3 regions of the Saccharopolyspora sp. MMCC62 genome follow, and region 1 is predicted to be linked to each of the others. Evidence: riboswitches for the same ligand, from Rfam matches in the RefSeq annotation. Region 1 holds a riboswitch; each other region holds the start of a gene.
What was found. A riboswitch is a leader RNA that binds a small molecule or an ion and turns the genes downstream of it on or off. The one in region 1 is predicted to bind thiamine pyrophosphate.
Positions count from the first base shown of each region.

Region 2: another riboswitch for thiamine pyrophosphate. It lies ahead of thiD (bifunctional hydroxymethylpyrimidine kinase/phosphomethylpyrimidine kinase); the one in region 1 lies ahead of thiO (glycine oxidase ThiO).
Region 3: another riboswitch for thiamine pyrophosphate. It lies ahead of AC29IT_RS22675 (thiamine ABC transporter substrate-binding protein); the one in region 1 lies ahead of thiO (glycine oxidase ThiO).

Region 1 is NZ_JBYKCM010000004.1:275,624-280,684, forward strand. It holds gene AC29IT_RS11735 (hypothetical protein) at 1-386, shown strand, start outside; gene AC29IT_RS11740 (S1 family peptidase) at 560-1,681, shown strand; gene thiE (thiamine phosphate synthase) at 1,774-2,448, opposite strand; TPP riboswitch at 2,512-2,617, shown strand; gene thiO (glycine oxidase ThiO) at 2,607-3,722, shown strand; gene thiS (sulfur carrier protein ThiS) at 3,710-3,910, shown strand; gene thiG (thiazole synthase) at 3,912-4,673, shown strand; gene AC29IT_RS11765 (FUSC family protein) at 4,741-5,061, opposite strand, start outside.
Region 2 is NZ_JBYKCM010000005.1:404,139-409,199, reverse strand. It holds gene AC29IT_RS15210 (hypothetical protein) at 68-283, opposite strand; gene AC29IT_RS15205 (hypothetical protein) at 451-840, shown strand; gene AC29IT_RS15200 (hypothetical protein) at 889-1,620, opposite strand; gene AC29IT_RS15195 (hypothetical protein) at 1,696-1,977, opposite strand; gene AC29IT_RS15190 (lipoyl domain-containing protein) at 2,299-2,529, shown strand; TPP riboswitch at 2,562-2,657, shown strand; gene thiD (bifunctional hydroxymethylpyrimidine kinase/phosphomethylpyrimidine kinase) at 2,858-3,646, shown strand; gene AC29IT_RS15180 (TenA family protein) at 3,666-4,379, shown strand; gene AC29IT_RS15175 (hypothetical protein) at 4,666-4,842, shown strand; gene AC29IT_RS15170 (polysaccharide pyruvyl transferase family protein) at 4,868-5,061, opposite strand, start outside.
Region 3 is NZ_JBYKCM010000010.1:114,927-119,987, reverse strand. It holds gene AC29IT_RS22690 (DUF6157 family protein) at 1-149, opposite strand, end outside; gene AC29IT_RS22685 (FAD-dependent oxidoreductase) at 591-1,556, shown strand; gene AC29IT_RS22680 (4a-hydroxytetrahydrobiopterin dehydratase) at 1,626-1,919, opposite strand; TPP riboswitch at 1,989-2,099, shown strand; gene AC29IT_RS22675 (thiamine ABC transporter substrate-binding protein) at 2,146-3,192, shown strand; gene AC29IT_RS22670 (ABC transporter permease) at 3,189-4,787, shown strand; gene AC29IT_RS22665 (ABC transporter ATP-binding protein) at 4,787-5,061, shown strand, end outside.

The DNA.
Region 1 (5,061 bases):
TCCTGATCACCGGTTTCGAGGGCGTCGTCGGCAAGCCGCTCTCCGGCGGCGATGGCGGCACCACGATCAGCAAGGTCTTCACGCCCGCCGCGCACCGCGACACCGGGGACGCCGTGCCGCAGGAGTCGGAAACCGCGGAACCGAGCAGCTCGGCGGAGCAGGAGACCGGTTCCGAATCCCAGGAGGACACCTCCGGCGAACCCACCTCCGGCGCGTCCGAGACCACCGAGACCGGGCAGAGCGAGGCCACCGAACCCACCGGGGACACCGGCGCCTCCGAGGTCCCGGAACCGACCGGAGCGCGGCAGCCCGAATCCGGAACCACCGGAGAACGCGGTTCCGCGGGCGGTGAATCAGCGCAGCAGGAGCAGCCGGACGCTCCGTGACCGGAGAGCAGCGAATGGTGACGATTCCCGGTTATTCGGCAGAAATGCCGGATAACCGGGAATTTTTGCGCATCGATGCGTCGAAAGGTGGATGTGCCGGGTGGTGGTCCCCACCAATACTGGCTCCTCGTAGGGATCTTTGAGCCCCACCTCAAGGAGTAGGAGACCCACCTATGACGCGCAAGCTCGCGGCCAGAATGGCCGGGACGATCGTGCTGGCGGCCGGAACCGTCGCCGCCTTCACCATGCCCGCCTCGGCCACCGTCGCCCCGGCGCCGCAGGCGAAGGCCGCCACCCAGCTCGAAGCCATGCAGCGCGACTTCGGCCTCACCGCCGACCAGGCGCAGGCCCGGCTGCACAGCGAGGCCATCGCCAACACCGCGGACCGGACGCTGCGCGGCGTGCTCGCCGACTCGTTCGGCGGTTCGCGCTACGACGCCGGGCTCGGCAAGCTCGTCGTCGGCACCACCGACGCGAACCTGGCCGACGAGATCCGCGCCGCGGGCGCCGAGCCGAAGGTCGTCGAGCACAGCACCAAGCAGCTCGCCGGTGTCGTGGACGGCCTCAACACCCGCCAGGCGCCGCAGGGCGTCACCGGCTGGTACCTGGACTCGGCCGCCAACTCGGTCGTGGTCACCGCCGCCGAGGGCGCCGGTGCGGCCGCGAACGAGTTCGTGCACTCCACCGGGGTGGACGCGCAGGCCGTGCACGTCGTCGAGTCCGCGGAGGCACCGCGCATCCTCGCCGACGTGATCGGCGGCAACGCTTACACGATCGAGAACTCCGCGCGCTGCTCCGTGGGCTTCTCCGTGGAGGGCGGCTTCGTCAGCGCCGGGCACTGCGGCAGCCAGGGCGACAGCACCAGCACCCCGTCCGGCACCTTCGCGGGCTCCTCGTTCCCCGGGGACGACTACTCCTACGTGGAGACCGCGTCCGGTGAGACCCCGCGCGGCCTGGTGAACGACTACGCGGGCGGCACCGTCAGCGTCGCCGGTTCGACCGAGGCCGCCGAGGGCGCCTCGATCTGCCGCTCCGGCTCCACCAGCGGCTGGCACTGCGGCACCGTCCAGGCCAAGAACCAGACGGTGAACTACGCCGAGGGCACCGTCACCGGGCTGACCCGCACCGACGCGTGCGCCGAGCCCGGCGACTCCGGCGGCTCGTGGCTGGCCGGTGACCAGGCCCAGGGCGTGACCTCCGGCGGGTCCGGCGACTGCACCAGCGGTGGCACGACCTACTTCCAGCCGGTCAACGAGATCCTGGACGCCTACGGCCTGACCCTGATCACGGGTTGATCGGGAGCCCGGTCACCGGGTGATGGCAGCCGGACGGGCTGCGTCTCAGCCCCACGAGACGCAGCCCGTTCGTCGTGCCGGGACCCGCCGGGTCAGGCGGGCAGTCCGGCCTTGAGGGATTCGGCGGCGGCGCGCGGGTCGTCGGCCTCGGTGACGGCCCGGACCACCACGATCCGCTCCGCGCCCGCCGCGACGACCTCGGCGAGGTTGTCGTGGCCGACGCCGCCGATCGCGAACCAGGGCCTGCCGTGCCCGCGGTGCTCCGCGGCGTGCCGGACCAGCTGGATGCCCGCGGCCTCCCGGCCGGGTTTCGTCGGCGTGATCCACACCGGCCCGGTGCAGAAGTAGTCCACGCCCGGTTCGGTCGCGGCCGCGTCCGCCTGCACCACGTCGTGCGTGGAGCGGCCCACCACCACCTCGTCGCCGACGATGCGCCGGGCCGTCGCCACCGGCAGGTCGTCCTGGCCGAGGTGCAGCACGTCGGCCTCCGCGGCCAGCGCCACGTCCGCGCGGTCGTTCACCGCGAGCAGCGCGCCGTGCCGCACGCACGCGTCCGCGAGCACCTCCAGCGCCGCGAGCTCCTGGCGCGCCTCCAGCGGAGCACCGCCGGGAGCCTTGTCCCGCAGCTGGATGATGTCCACGCCGCCGGACAGCGCGGCGTCGGCGAACTCCGCCAGATCACCCCGCTCCGCCCGCGCGTCGGTGCAGAGGTACAGCCGTGCGTCGGCGAGCCGCGTGCGGATGCCGACACCGTCCAATCCGGGCATGACCCCAGGGTAGTCCGCGGCCGGGCGGCGGCTGACCTCGCGCGGGCGGATGAGTACGGTGGTGGTGGTTGGCACGGGAGCCCGGGATCCGGGCTGAGAGGGGGCGCAGGCCCCGACCGTCGAACCTGATCCGGGTCATGCCGGCGCAGGGAGCGCAGATGCAGCAGCAGTCGGCCGTCACCGTCGTCGGTGGCGGGATCATCGGTCTCTCCGTCGCGTGGACGGCCGCGCGCGCGGGACACCGCGTGGAGGTCGTCGACGCGGGGGCGCGGCGGGCGTCGTGGGTCGCGGGCGGGATGCTCGCACCGGTCGCCGAAGCCGCGCCGGGCGAAGAGGAACTGCTGGAGCTCGGGTCCGAGTCGTTGCGCCGCTGGCCGTCGTTCGCCGCCGACCTGGCCCGCGAGTCCGGGCTGCCGTCCGGGCTGCGCCGGGAGGGCACGCTGGTGGTCGGCGTGGACGGTGCGGACCGCGCCGAGCTGGACATGCTGGCCGAACACCTGGCCGCGCTGGGCCGCACCGTCACCCGGCTCGGCGGCCGGGAGGTGCGGCGGCTGGAACCGTCGCTGGGGCCCGCGGTGCGGCGCGGCCTGGAAGTGCCCGGAGACCTGGCGGTGGACAACCGGCTGGCGCTGGCCGCGCTGCGGGCCGCGGCGGAGGCGGCGGGCGCCCGGTTCCGCGACGGCGCGGTGCGGCGGGTGCGGCCGGGCGAGGTGGAGCTGGATGCGGAGGTGCTGCGCTGCGACGTCGTGGTGATCGCCGCGGGTGCCCGCTCCGGTGACCTGCACCCGGCGCTCCGCGGCCGGATCCGCCCGGTCAAGGGCGAGGTGCTGCGCCTGCGGGCGCGCCCCAGCGCGCTGCCCCCACCGGCGCGGACCGTGCGCGGCCCGGTGCACGGCAGGCAGGTCTACCTGGTGCCGCGCGACGACGGCGGGCTCGTCGTCGGCGCCACCCAGTACGACGCGGGCTTCGACGAGGCCGTCACCGCGGGCGGCGTCCGCGATCTGCTGGCCGACGCGGAACGGCTGCTGCCGGGCATCGCCGAGTACGAGCTGCTCGAAGCCGTCGCCGGGCTGCGGCCCGGCACGCACGACAACCTGCCGGTGATCGGCGAACTGGAACCGGGGGTGCTGGCCGCGACCGGGCACCACCGCAACGGTTTCCTGCTCGCGCCGATCACCGCGGACGCGGTGCTGGCGGAGCTGTCGGGCCGCGAACCACCGGTCGCCGGACCGGTACCCGCAGGCGACGGAGGAGGTCGACCGTGCAAGTGGTGATCAACGGGGCGGAACGGCCCGTGCAGGCGGACGCGACGCTGGCGGCGGTGCTCGCCGAGTTCGGCGTGCCCGAGCGCGGGGTCGCGGTCGCCGTGGACGGGACCGTGGTGCCCAGGGCGAACTGGCGGGCGACGGAGCTCCGCGACGGGGCGGCCGTCGAAGTGCTCACCGCCGTGCAGGGAGGCTGACGTGGACGACGCACTGGTGATCGCGGGCCGCGAGTTCGGCTCCCGCCTGATCACGGGGACCGGGGGAGCGGCGAACCTGTCGGTGCTGGAGCGGGCGCTGCTGGCGTCCGGCACCGAGCTGACCACGGTGGCGATGCGCCGCGCCGACGCCGGAGGCCGCACGGGTGTGCTGGACCTGCTGCACCGGCTCGGCATCGAGGCGCTGCCGAACACCGCGGGCTGCCGCACGGCGGCGGAGGCGGTGCTCACCGCGCAGCTCGCCAGGGAGGCGCTGGAGACGAACTGGGTGAAGCTGGAGGTGGTGGCGGACGAGGACACGCTGCTGCCGGATCCGGTGGAGCTGCTGGACGCGGCCGAGCAGCTCGTCGACGAGGGCTTCGTGGTGCTCGCGTACACCAACGACGACCCGGTGCTGGCGACCCGGCTGGAGGACGTGGGCTGCGCGGCGGTGATGCCGCTGGGTTCGCCGATCGGCACCGGGCTGGGCATCCGGAATCCGCACAACATCGAGATGATCGTGTCCCGCGCGTCGGTGCCGGTCGTGCTCGACGCGGGCATCGGCACCGCGTCGGACGCGGCGCTGGCGATGGAGCTGGGCTGCGACGCGGTGCTGCTGGCCAGCGCCGTCACCCGGGCCCAGGACCCGGAGCGGATGGCCGCCGCGATGCGCGCCGCGGTCGAAGCGGGCCGCCTCGCGGTCGGCGCGGGCCGCATCCCGCAGCGCTTCTGGGCGCGGGCCTCCAGCCCGGACCTCGCGCGGTGAACCGAACCGCCGCGACGTGACACGGCCCGCCCGACCTGCCTGGTCGAACGGGCCGCGCACCTGATGATCAGCGGATGCGGAGCCGTTCGGTCCGCACGAAGTTGATCGTGTAGCTCTTCCACGGCTCGTTGCCGAGGGTCTGGTCGATCGCCGCGCGGGCGTGCAGCGCGTTCTCCACCAGCGAGCTGGCCAGCAGTTCCGTCTCGGGTGCCCCGGCGGACTGGATGTCCGGGATCTTCGGGTTGCTCCGCCCGCTGAGCAGCTGGTCCACCGCCTTGAGCGCGGGCACCGCCACCGCCAGCTCGTCCTCGGGCCGGAACGCCAGCGTCGCCACGTCCTGGCGCAGCGCGTCGAGCGCGATCGCTGCGGCCCGCGTGGTCTGCGGGTC
Region 2 (5,061 bases), on a different contig from region 1:
ACGCGTCTCCTCCGATTTAGCTACTCATCGGTAGATAATGCCTCGGGGGACGACGCGGGGGAAGGGCTCACCGGTCCGGAACGGGGTGTTCCGGTGCCGCGGCCGACACCACGGCCTCCCGGATCGCGGCCCGCAGGCGGCCCGCCTCCAATGGTGCCAGCACCGCGGTCTCCCCGGGCGGTGCGACGACCACGACGTTGCCCTGGTTCACGTACACCGCCATGTTCCGCCGCCGGCCAGCCACATCGCGGCAGCTCACCTGCCACTGCTCGTTGTCGGTCACGCGACCTCCCTCCCTCGCGGGACGTTCGTCCGGTACGTCCTCCGGTAGTAAGACGACTCAGGATCACCGACGTGACGGGTGTTCGCCTGATTAATCTTGGAATTTCCACCGGGAGGTTGCCCGCGGGGTTCCGCCGCCGGTCGGAGCGGCCCTGGGAGACTGCGATCATGGCTGGTTACGACAGGTTGCTGTGGCGCACCCTGCACCGCGTGCTGCTGGTGCTCGCGGTCGGCGTGCTGGGTCTGCTGCTCGGTCTCGGTCACGGCCCGAGCCGGGCCGACTCGCTGTTCGGCGTCCTCGTCGTGGCGCTCGTGGCGCTGCCGGTGTGGATCACGTACCAGCGGATGACGCCGGTCGCCCGCGGTAACCTGCGCGCGCTGCCGCGGCACCGGCCGCTGATGGCCGCGATGATCGGGCTGCTGGGCCTGGTGGCGCTGCTCGTGCTCTGCTGGACGCTGTTCAACGCGCTGAACCCCGGCACGCTCGCCCCGCTCACGCTGGCGCTGGTGGGCGTGGTGCTCGCGGCGCTGGTCGCGCTGCTGAACCGCGTGCTGTGAACGGGTTCCCCGCGGCCCCGGTCGAGCGGGGCCGCGCGGGGGAACGGGTCAGACCGGGCGGACCGTCAGCGCGCCCGGCTCGGCGGTGAACGTCAGCGCACCCTCGAAGTCGGCGATCGGCAGCTCGTCCCGCACCAGCCGGTGCGGCGCGTCCGCGGTCTCCACCTGAACTTCGGTGGCGGCGAAGGTCTGCTCGGCGAAGTCCGGGCCCGCGAGCCGGACCTCGAGCCGCTGCTCGTGCAGCGTGATCGCTGCGGAACCACCCGGCACCGAGACCGGCTCGCCGTCGGCGGTGACGATCAGGCTGCCCTGGCCCTCGGTCTCCGGGCGCACCGCGACGTGCGAGAGGGCGACGTCGCGCCGGTCCTCGGACGCGGTGACGCCGATGACGTCCCGCGACTCCGGCCCGCCCGCCTCGTCGCCGCGCACGGCCAGCAGCGGGGCGCGCAGCTTCGCGGCCAGCCGGTACGGCTGCCAGGAACCGGCGCCGATCAGGTTCACCACCGAGGTGATCTCGCTGTCGGCGAGCAGCCGCTCGCTGCCCACGGCCGGGGTGATCTCGATGGCCGCGACCCCGCGCTCCTCCAGCAGATCGCGCAGCGCCTTGGCGCGCAGCCTGCTGTTGCGGTCGAACCCGCGGGTGATGGCGACGGCTCCGGACGTCCCGCCCTGCGCTGCGGCGTCGGCGAGACCGGCCAGCGGAGCCCAGACCTCCGCCGGATCCGGCCGGGTGGAGCGGCGGGAGCGGGCGGACTGAGGGGCGTCGGCAGTGGTGTCCATTGCGTCAACTTTAATCCGCCACGCAGGGTCGCCTCACTAGGCGATCAGCTGTCGGCGGTGTGACTTCCCTCGCGCCTACGCGTCCCAGGTGGTGACGACGAGATCGCCGTCACGTTCCAGCTGTTCGTCCACGGCCCGCTCGCACTCCGCGCAACGCTCCGTGATGCGGCGGCTCGACGGTTCCTTGGTGGCCGGCCAGGTCTCGTGCGGGAGCTTGATCGTCGTGTCGCAGAGGGTCTGCACCGGATCCCCGGCGGGTCTGGCGCCCGGGCGCACCGTGATCGCGTGCCGGAGGCGCTTGCCCGCTCCGACGATCCACCACACGTGCTCTTGATCGGGGAACATGTGCCGTCCCACCCCCATACCTGTCAGGACGACCCGCGGGCGCAGTTCGTCCGGCTTCGGTCCACTGGCCGGATCTCGAACTCTAGACGGAACGATCAGCCGGCACGTTGCATTCGCGTAGCGGCGGCCGGCGTCGGCTGCGCTGCTCCGATCGTGTGAGGGCGACTGTTCGGCCCAGCGGTCTGACCCCGCCGCTGACGTGCTGCTGCGCCGCTCGACCCAGCGGACCGAGCCCGAGATCTGCTTGTGGTGAGAAGGATCACCGATCATGCTGATCGCCGATCTCCGCGCTCGTCGTCCGCGGACGAGTCGAGCGGGAGGGGAGGCGCGGCCGTGACGGACCTGCACTTCCCACGTCCGCCCGAGGACCCGCAGGAACCCGGTTCGCTCACCCGCTGGCTGGTCCGGGACGGCGCCCGGGTCCGCAGCGGCGCCCCGGTCGCCGAAGTGCTGACCGGTGGAACGCCGCGCACGGTGCGCGCCCCGGCGAGCGGGACGCTGTGGCGGCAGGGCAGGGCGGGGGAGCGGTTCACCGCGGGCGCGATCATCGGCCTCGTCGAGTGAACCGCCGGGTTGACGCCCGTTGCTAGGTTGGGGCCAGTGACGCGGGGTGCCCGGGCTACCGGGCTGAGAGCAGACCCGTCGAACCTGACCTAGTTCGTGCTAGCGGAGGGACGTCACCGACGTGACCACTCGTGCTGCCCAGACCGGCTCTGCTGCCCAGACCGGCTCTGCTGCCCAGACCGGCTCTGCTGCCCAGACCGGCTCTGCTGCCCAGACCGGCTCTGCCGCCCAGACCGGCCCTGCCGCCCAGACCACTCGTGCCGCCCAGACCACTCGTGCCGCCCAGACCACTCGTGCCGCCCGGTCCGGCTCCGGGCGGATCCCGAACGTGCTGACCATCGCGGGCACCGACCCCAGCGGTGGGGCCGGGATCCAGGCCGATCTGAAGGCCTTCTCCGCGAACGGCGCCTACGGCATGTCCGTGGTGACCGCGCTGGTCGCGCAGACCACCACCGGTGTCGCGGAGGTCCGCGAGGTGCCGCCGGAGTTCGTCACCGCCCAGCTGGCGACGCTGCTCGACGACGTGCGGGTGGACGCGGTGAAGATCGGGATGCTGGCGAACGCCGAGGTGATCCGCGCGGTGGTCGCCGTGCTGGACCGCTACGCCCCGCCGCACGTGGTGCTGGATCCGGTGATGGTCGCCAAGAGCGGGCACCGGCTGCTCGCCGACGACGCGGTGGCGGTGCTGCGGGACGAGCTGCTGCCGCGGGTCGACCTGATCACGCCGAACCTGCCGGAGGCGGCGGACCTGCTGGGCGAACCGGAGATCACCGGCTCGGCCGGGATGGCCGCGCAGGCCGAGCGGCTCGCGGACCTGGGTGCCAAGCAGGTGCTGCTCAAGGGCGGGCACCTGCGCGCGGAACCGGCGAGCGCCGACCTGTTCCGCGGCGACGGGGAGGTGCGTTGGCTGCGCAGCGAGCGGATCGACACCACGAACGACCACGGCACCGGCTGCACGCTGTCGGCGGCCATCGCGGCGCTGCGCCCCCGCAGGCCGGACTGGGCGAGCGCGGTGCGCGACGGCAAGGAGTACCTGACCGAGGCGCTGCGGGCCGCGGAGCGCCTCGACGTGGGGCGCGGGCACGGGCCCGTGCACCACTTCCACCGCTGGTGGTGAGATCGGAGGAGCGGAGATCATGAGCAGGTTGCCCGATCCGCCCGCGGGCGGTTTCTGCGCCAGGGCCTGGGAACGCACCGCCGAGCTGCAACGGGCCGTGGTGGCGCACCCGTTCAACGCGGCGCTCGCCGACGGCACCCTCGACCGGGAGCGGTTCGCGTTCTACATCGTGCAGGACGCCCGCTACCTGATCGCGTTCGCGCAGGCGCTGTCCGCGGCCGCGACCCGGTCCGATGATCCGGCGGACGCGGCGTTCCTGGCGGGGGCCGCGCGGGGTGCGCTGGTGGAGGAACGCCGGTTGCACGCGGGCTACGTCGAGGATTTCGGGCTGTCCGCGGACGATCTGGCGGGCGTGGTCACCTCGCCGTCGTGCACCGCCTACACCTCGTTCCTGCGGGCGAGCGCGCTGGTGGACCCGTACCCGGTGCTGCTGGCGGCGGTGCTGCCGTGCTTCTGGGTGTACCAGCACGTGGGCAGCGAGATCCTCGCCGCCGTCGGCGACGCGTCGGCGCACCCGTACCGCCGGTGGATCGAGACCTACGCCGACGAGGAGTTCGCCGAGGCGGTGCTGGCGGCCCGCGAGCTCACCGACCGGGCGGCGGCCGCCGCCGACGAACCGGTGCGGGAGCGGATGCTGGCCGCGTTCACCCGGGCGAGCGAGTACGAGTGGATGTTCTGGGACGGCGCCTGGCGGCTCGAGCAGTGGCCGACGGCGCGGTGGATCCCGCGGTGAAAGTCGTTGCGGCGGCACGGTTTTCGCACGTCGGCGGGCCGCCCGATCCGATCACCCTCCGCAACGGCCGCCCGCGCGCGACGGGGGCGGTGCCGCGGGTGGTCAGCGGTGGTGGGGGCGCTCGCGAGCAGCGTGATCAGGAGCACTTTCGGGCCGTGCTAACGAACACCCTCAGCCACGACGATGAGGCCAACGACACGTTCGTTCGGCGTGTTCGGTCGTGGGGGGTCCGCCTCCCACCGCGCGGGGTTCGGTGGCCTTGAGTACGGGGACTTCAATTCTGATCATGCTGGCGGGGATGCTGGTGCCGGTGCTGGCCGCAGCCCCCTTCTACATCGCCGACCGCCGGGCGGACGCCGAGTCCGCCCAGGCGGAGACGGAGCCTGAGACATCGTCCGCGGACATCCACGTGCTGCGGCCCCGCGCCGAGGGCACCTGCGAGACCGGGCAGGCGGCGGCCTGATCGCGTCGCCGCCCGGCTCGGCGGTTCAGTCCCCGTAGATGGACCAGGCGAGCTTCGACTTGGCCTCCTGCAGCGCGTCCAGCGTCGACCGCTCGTAGCCGCCCTCCTGCGGCTGCGGCGGCACCTGGAGGCCTTCGCTGAGGCCCCAGCCGGAGCCGCGCTGGATCAGCGAGCGGTGCTTGTTCGTGTAGTACCCGGAGTTGATCGACACGGCGACGC
Region 3 (5,061 bases), on a different contig from region 1:
GTGAACTCGTACGGGTGCTCGGCGATCAGCCGGTAGGTGCGCGCGGCGACCGACGGCGCCTCGGCGTTCAGCGGGGGCACCGTCGCGGTGGTGACCGGGCAGTCCTCGGCCACCTCGATGAACGTGTTCGTGCGATCGACCCGTTCCATGGCCGGAACGGTACGCCGGGGGACCGACGTCGGATGGGGAAGCGGCCGCTCCTCGAATCCGGTCCTCCTCGCCTCGGACCGCGATCGGCTGACCCCCGATCGATGACGAACACCGGGCGAACGCGATTCTCCGACCCGCCGCCCCCTCCGCTCGGGCACGTCCGGGTGAAAGGCGGGCGGGGCCGGTAGCGCAGCGCGGCCCGCCGCGAACCGTCGGCGACGCACCCCGGAGCAACGGAGTCGCACGCCGTGACCAGGCGATTTACGTTGTGCGCATGCAGCACATCACCCTGATCTGCGGAGACTGCAACGGCAAGGGGTGCAGCAACTGCGGCGGCACCGGAACGATCACCATCGTCGAGGACTAGGGCCGCGCCGAGCGCCCGCGAACCCCGCCCCGAGCAGGCCGTGCGCGACGGGGAACGCTGCTAGCGTGCCGAAATGGCCGCCAACGGGACCGTTCTGGTCATCGGATCCGGGGTGATCGGGCTCAGCACCGCCGTGGTCCTCGCCGAATCCGGCGTGCCGGTGCGCGTCCGCACCGACGAACCACCCGCCGACACCACCTCCGCCGTCGCCGGCGCGATCTGGGGTCCGGCACTGCTGCAACCCGCCGCTCGGGTGCGCAAGTGGGTCGCCGACACCTACCACCGGCTGGTCGAGCTCGTGGCCGACCCGGACAGCGGGGTGCACCTCGCCACCGGGCGGATGGCCGCGCGCGTCGACCTCGGCGACCAGCTGCCGCCCGAAGCGCTGCTGCTGCCCGACCTGCGCCCCTGCACCGCCGACGAGCTGCCCACCGGATTCCGCAGCGGCTACCGGGCGACGCTCCCGTTGATCGACATGCCGCGCTACCTCGACCACCTCACCGGCAGGCTCCTCGCCGCGGGCGGCGAACTGCTGATCAGCCCGGTGTCCTCGCTGGCCGACGCCGCGGGCGAAGCCGACCGCATCGTCAACTGCACCGGCGTCGGCGCGCACGAACTCGTCGGCGACCCCGGGGTGCGCCCGGTGCGCGGACAGCACGTCATCGTGCGCAACCCCGGCATCACCGAGTACTTCGTGGAAGTCGGCGCAGGCCCCGAGTTCACCTCGTACGTGCCGCACGGCGACCACGTCGTGCTCGGCGGCGTCGCGCGCGAGCAGGACTGGTCCCGCACGCCCGACCGCGAGGACGGCGCCGCCGTGCTGCGCCGCTGCGCGGACGTCGAACCGCTGCTCGCCGGGGCCGAAGTGCTTGGCGCCACCGTCGGACTCCGCCCCGGCCGCGACGCCGTCCGCCTCGAAGTGGAGCGGTTCGGCGGCGCCACCGTCGTGCACGACTACGGGCACTCCGGCTGCGGCGTCTCGCTGTCCTGGGGCTGCGCCGCCGAAGCCGCCGCGCTCGTCCTCCACCCGACGCGCTGACCGGGCGGGGCGGCAGCGGCGGAGCCGGCTCCCCGCGCAACGGCAGCCCGCGGCTCAGGTCGGCGCGGCTCAGGCCAGTGCGTCGACCACCCCGTCGATCTCCTCGGCCAGCGTGAAGTCCTTCGCGGTGAGACCACCCGCCGAATGCGTCGAGAGGGCGAACACGACGGTGCGCCACCGGATGTCCAGATCCGGGTGGTGGTTCTCGCTCTCCGCGATCTCCGCGACCCGGTTCACGGCCTGGATGGCCTGCGGGAAGCTCGCGAACTCCACGCTCCGCACGATCGTGGTGCCGTCCTGGGCCCACTCCGGCAGGCGGGACAGCGACTCGGCGACCTGGGTGTCGTTCAGCAGTTCGGTCATGCCCACATGGTGGTCGTCGGACGGCCGGAACGCGACCGTCGACCCCCGGCCCGGTGGTGGCACGTAGACTGCCGTCGCCACGGGAGTCCAGCGCGCTGGGCTGAGAGGAGGGGCGAATCCCCTCGACCGTCCGCACCTGAACCGGATCATGCCGGCGCAGGGAGGTGTCGCGATCAGCTCGAGTTCGCACGCGTGGCCGAGACCGGTGTGCTACTCGGGAGGACCGTTGAACCCCTTACTGCGCTGGGCCGCGGCACTCGCCGCAGCCGCGCTCACCACCGGATGTTCGCTCATCGGGAGCTCCGGCGAGGACACCGCGGCGCGCACCGTCACCCTCGTCGCGCACGACTCGTTCGTCGCCGACCCCGCGCTGCTCGCCGACTTCGAGAAGCGCAGCGGCATCCACCTGGAAGTCCGCAACAGCGGCGACGCCGGAGAGCTGACCAACAAGCTGGCGCTGTCCCAGGCCGCCCCGCTCGGCGACGTCGCCTACGGCGTCGACTCCACCTTCGCCTCCCGCGCGCTGCGCTCCGACGTGTTCGCCCCCTACCGGCCCGCCGCGGCCGACCGCGGACCCCAGCGCTACGCCCAGGGTGGGCAGGACCGGCTCACCGCCATCGACGTCGCCGACGTGTGCATCAACATCGACCCCGCCTGGTTCGCCGCGCACCGGCTGCCGGAACCGGCGACGCTGCAGGACCTCACCGACCCGCGGTACCGGAACCTCACCTCGATGCCGGACCCGACGACGTCCTCCCCGGGGCTGGCGTTCCTGCTCGGCACCATCGACGCCTTCGGCGAACCCGGCTGGCAGGACTACTGGCGCGCCCTCGACGCCAACGGCGTGCGGCTCTCCTCCGGCTGGGAAGAGGCCTACAACCAGGACTTCTCCGGATCCACCGGGCAGGGACCGCGGCCCATCGTGCTGTCCTACGCGTCCTCACCCGCCGCCGAGGTCGACGACAGCGGCACGCCGCGCACCAAGGCGCTGCTCGATACCTGCTACCGGCAGGTCGAATACGCGGGCGTGCTCACCGGCGCCGCGGACCCGCAGGCGGCGCGAGAAGTCGTGGACTTCCTGCTCTCGCCCGAATTCCAAGGCCAGGTCGCCGACCAGATGTACGTGTACCCCGCGCTCGACGGGGTCGCGCTGCCGAAGGGGTGGACGGCGAGCGCTCCGCTGCCGCCGCGGCCCAGGGAACTGCCCGCCGACGAAGTGGAGAACAACCGGGACCGGTGGGTCGAGCAGTGGCGGACGCTGGTCCGGGGATGACCGGCGAACTCCGGCGCCGGGTGCCGGTGGCGCTGGCCGCGGTGCTCGTCCTCGGCTTCCTCGGGGTGTTCTTCGCCTGGCCGGTCGCGGCGATCATCGGGCTCGGCGTGCGCGGCGACGTCGGAGCGGTGCTGGCCGAGCCGTCCACCTGGCGCCTCGTCGGCTTCACCCTCGGCCAGGCCGCCGCGTCCACCGCCGTCGCGCTGCTCTGCGGACTGCCGCTCGCGTACGTGCTCGCCCGGCTCGTCGTACCCGGCAAGGGACTGCTGCGGGTCGCGGTGACCGTGCCGTTCGTGCTGCCGACGATCGTCGTGGGCATGGCGTTCCGGGCGCTGTTCGGCGCCGACGGGGGAGTGCTGCCGATCGTGCTGGCCAACGCGTTCTTCAACGTCGCCGTCGTCGCCCGCACCATCAGCGGGCTGTGGAGCCACCTGGACCGGCGGATGGAGGACGCCGCGCGCTCGCTCGGCGCCGGACGACTGCGCACCTTCAGCTCGGTGACGCTGCCCGCGCTGCTGCCCGCGATCGGGTCGGCGGCGGCCGTCGTGTTCCTGTTCAGCGCCACCAGCTTCGGAGTGGTGCTGGTGCTCGGCGGGGGACGGCTGCGCACCTTGGAGACCGAGATCTACCTGCGCACCGTGCAACTGCTGGACCTGCCCGGTGCCGCGGCGCTGTCCCTGCTCCAGCTGGTCGCCGTCGTCGCCGCGCTGCTCGTGGCCACCCTCGCGCGCCGCCGCCGGGAGACCGCGCTGCGGCTGCGCGCGCCCGCGACCACCGCCCGGCCGCCGCAGGGCGCGGAGTGGTGGATCGTCGGGCTAGCCGGTGCCGTGCTGTGCGCGCTGCTCGCGCCGATCGCCACGCTGCTGGTGCGGTCGGTGTCCACCCGGGACGGGTGGGGGCTCGCGGGATACCGCGCGCTGCTGGGCAGCGGGCAGCCCGGAACCTTGGAGGTCACCGGGCTCGAAGCCGCGCTGAACTCGGTGCGCACCGCGGTGGACGCCACCTGGATGGCACTGCTGCTCGGACTGCTCGCCTCGTTCGTGCTCGTCGCCGTGCGGCGGCGGTTCGTCGCCGAGAGCCTCGACCTCGCGCTGATGCTGCCGCTGGGGGTGTCCGCGGTGACCGTCGGCTTCGGCTACCTGATCACGCTCGGCTCGCTGCCCGGGGACCTGCGCACCTCACCGCTGCTGGTGCCGTTCGCGCAGGCGCTGGTGGTGACGCCGCTGGTGATCCGCACCGTGCTGCCGGTGCTGCGGGCCATCGACGACCGGCTGCGGCAGGCCGCGGCGACGCTGGGTGCCGGACCGTGGCGGGTACGCCGCGAGATCGACTTCCCGCTCGCGGTGCGCTCGGTGCTGGCCGCCGCTGGTTTCGGATTCGTCGTCGCGCTCGGGGAATTCGGCGCCACCAGCTTCCTCGCCCGGCCCGATGCGCCGACGCTGCCGGTGGCCATCGCCCGGCTGCTCGGCAGGCCGGGCGAACTCAACTCGCAACTCGCCTACGCCGCCTGCGCGCTGCTGATGATCGTCACCGTGCTGGGCGTGGTGCTCATCGAACGGCTGCGGGTGGGGACCGACGCCGTGGAGGACTTCTGATGGGGCTGGAAGTGCAAGGGCTCACCGTCCGCTTCGGCGACACCACGGCGGTGCGCGACGTGCGGCTCTCGGTGCTGGACGGCGAGGTGCTGGCGCTGCTCGGCCCGTCCGGCTGCGGGAAGTCCACGCTGCTGCGGGCCGTCGCCGGGCTCGAGCGCCCCACGGCGGGCTCCGTGCGCTGGAACGGGCGCGACCTCGCCGCCGTGCCGGTGCACCACCGCCGGTTCGGGCTGGTCTTCCAGGACGGGCAGCTGTTCCCGCACCGGAACGTGGC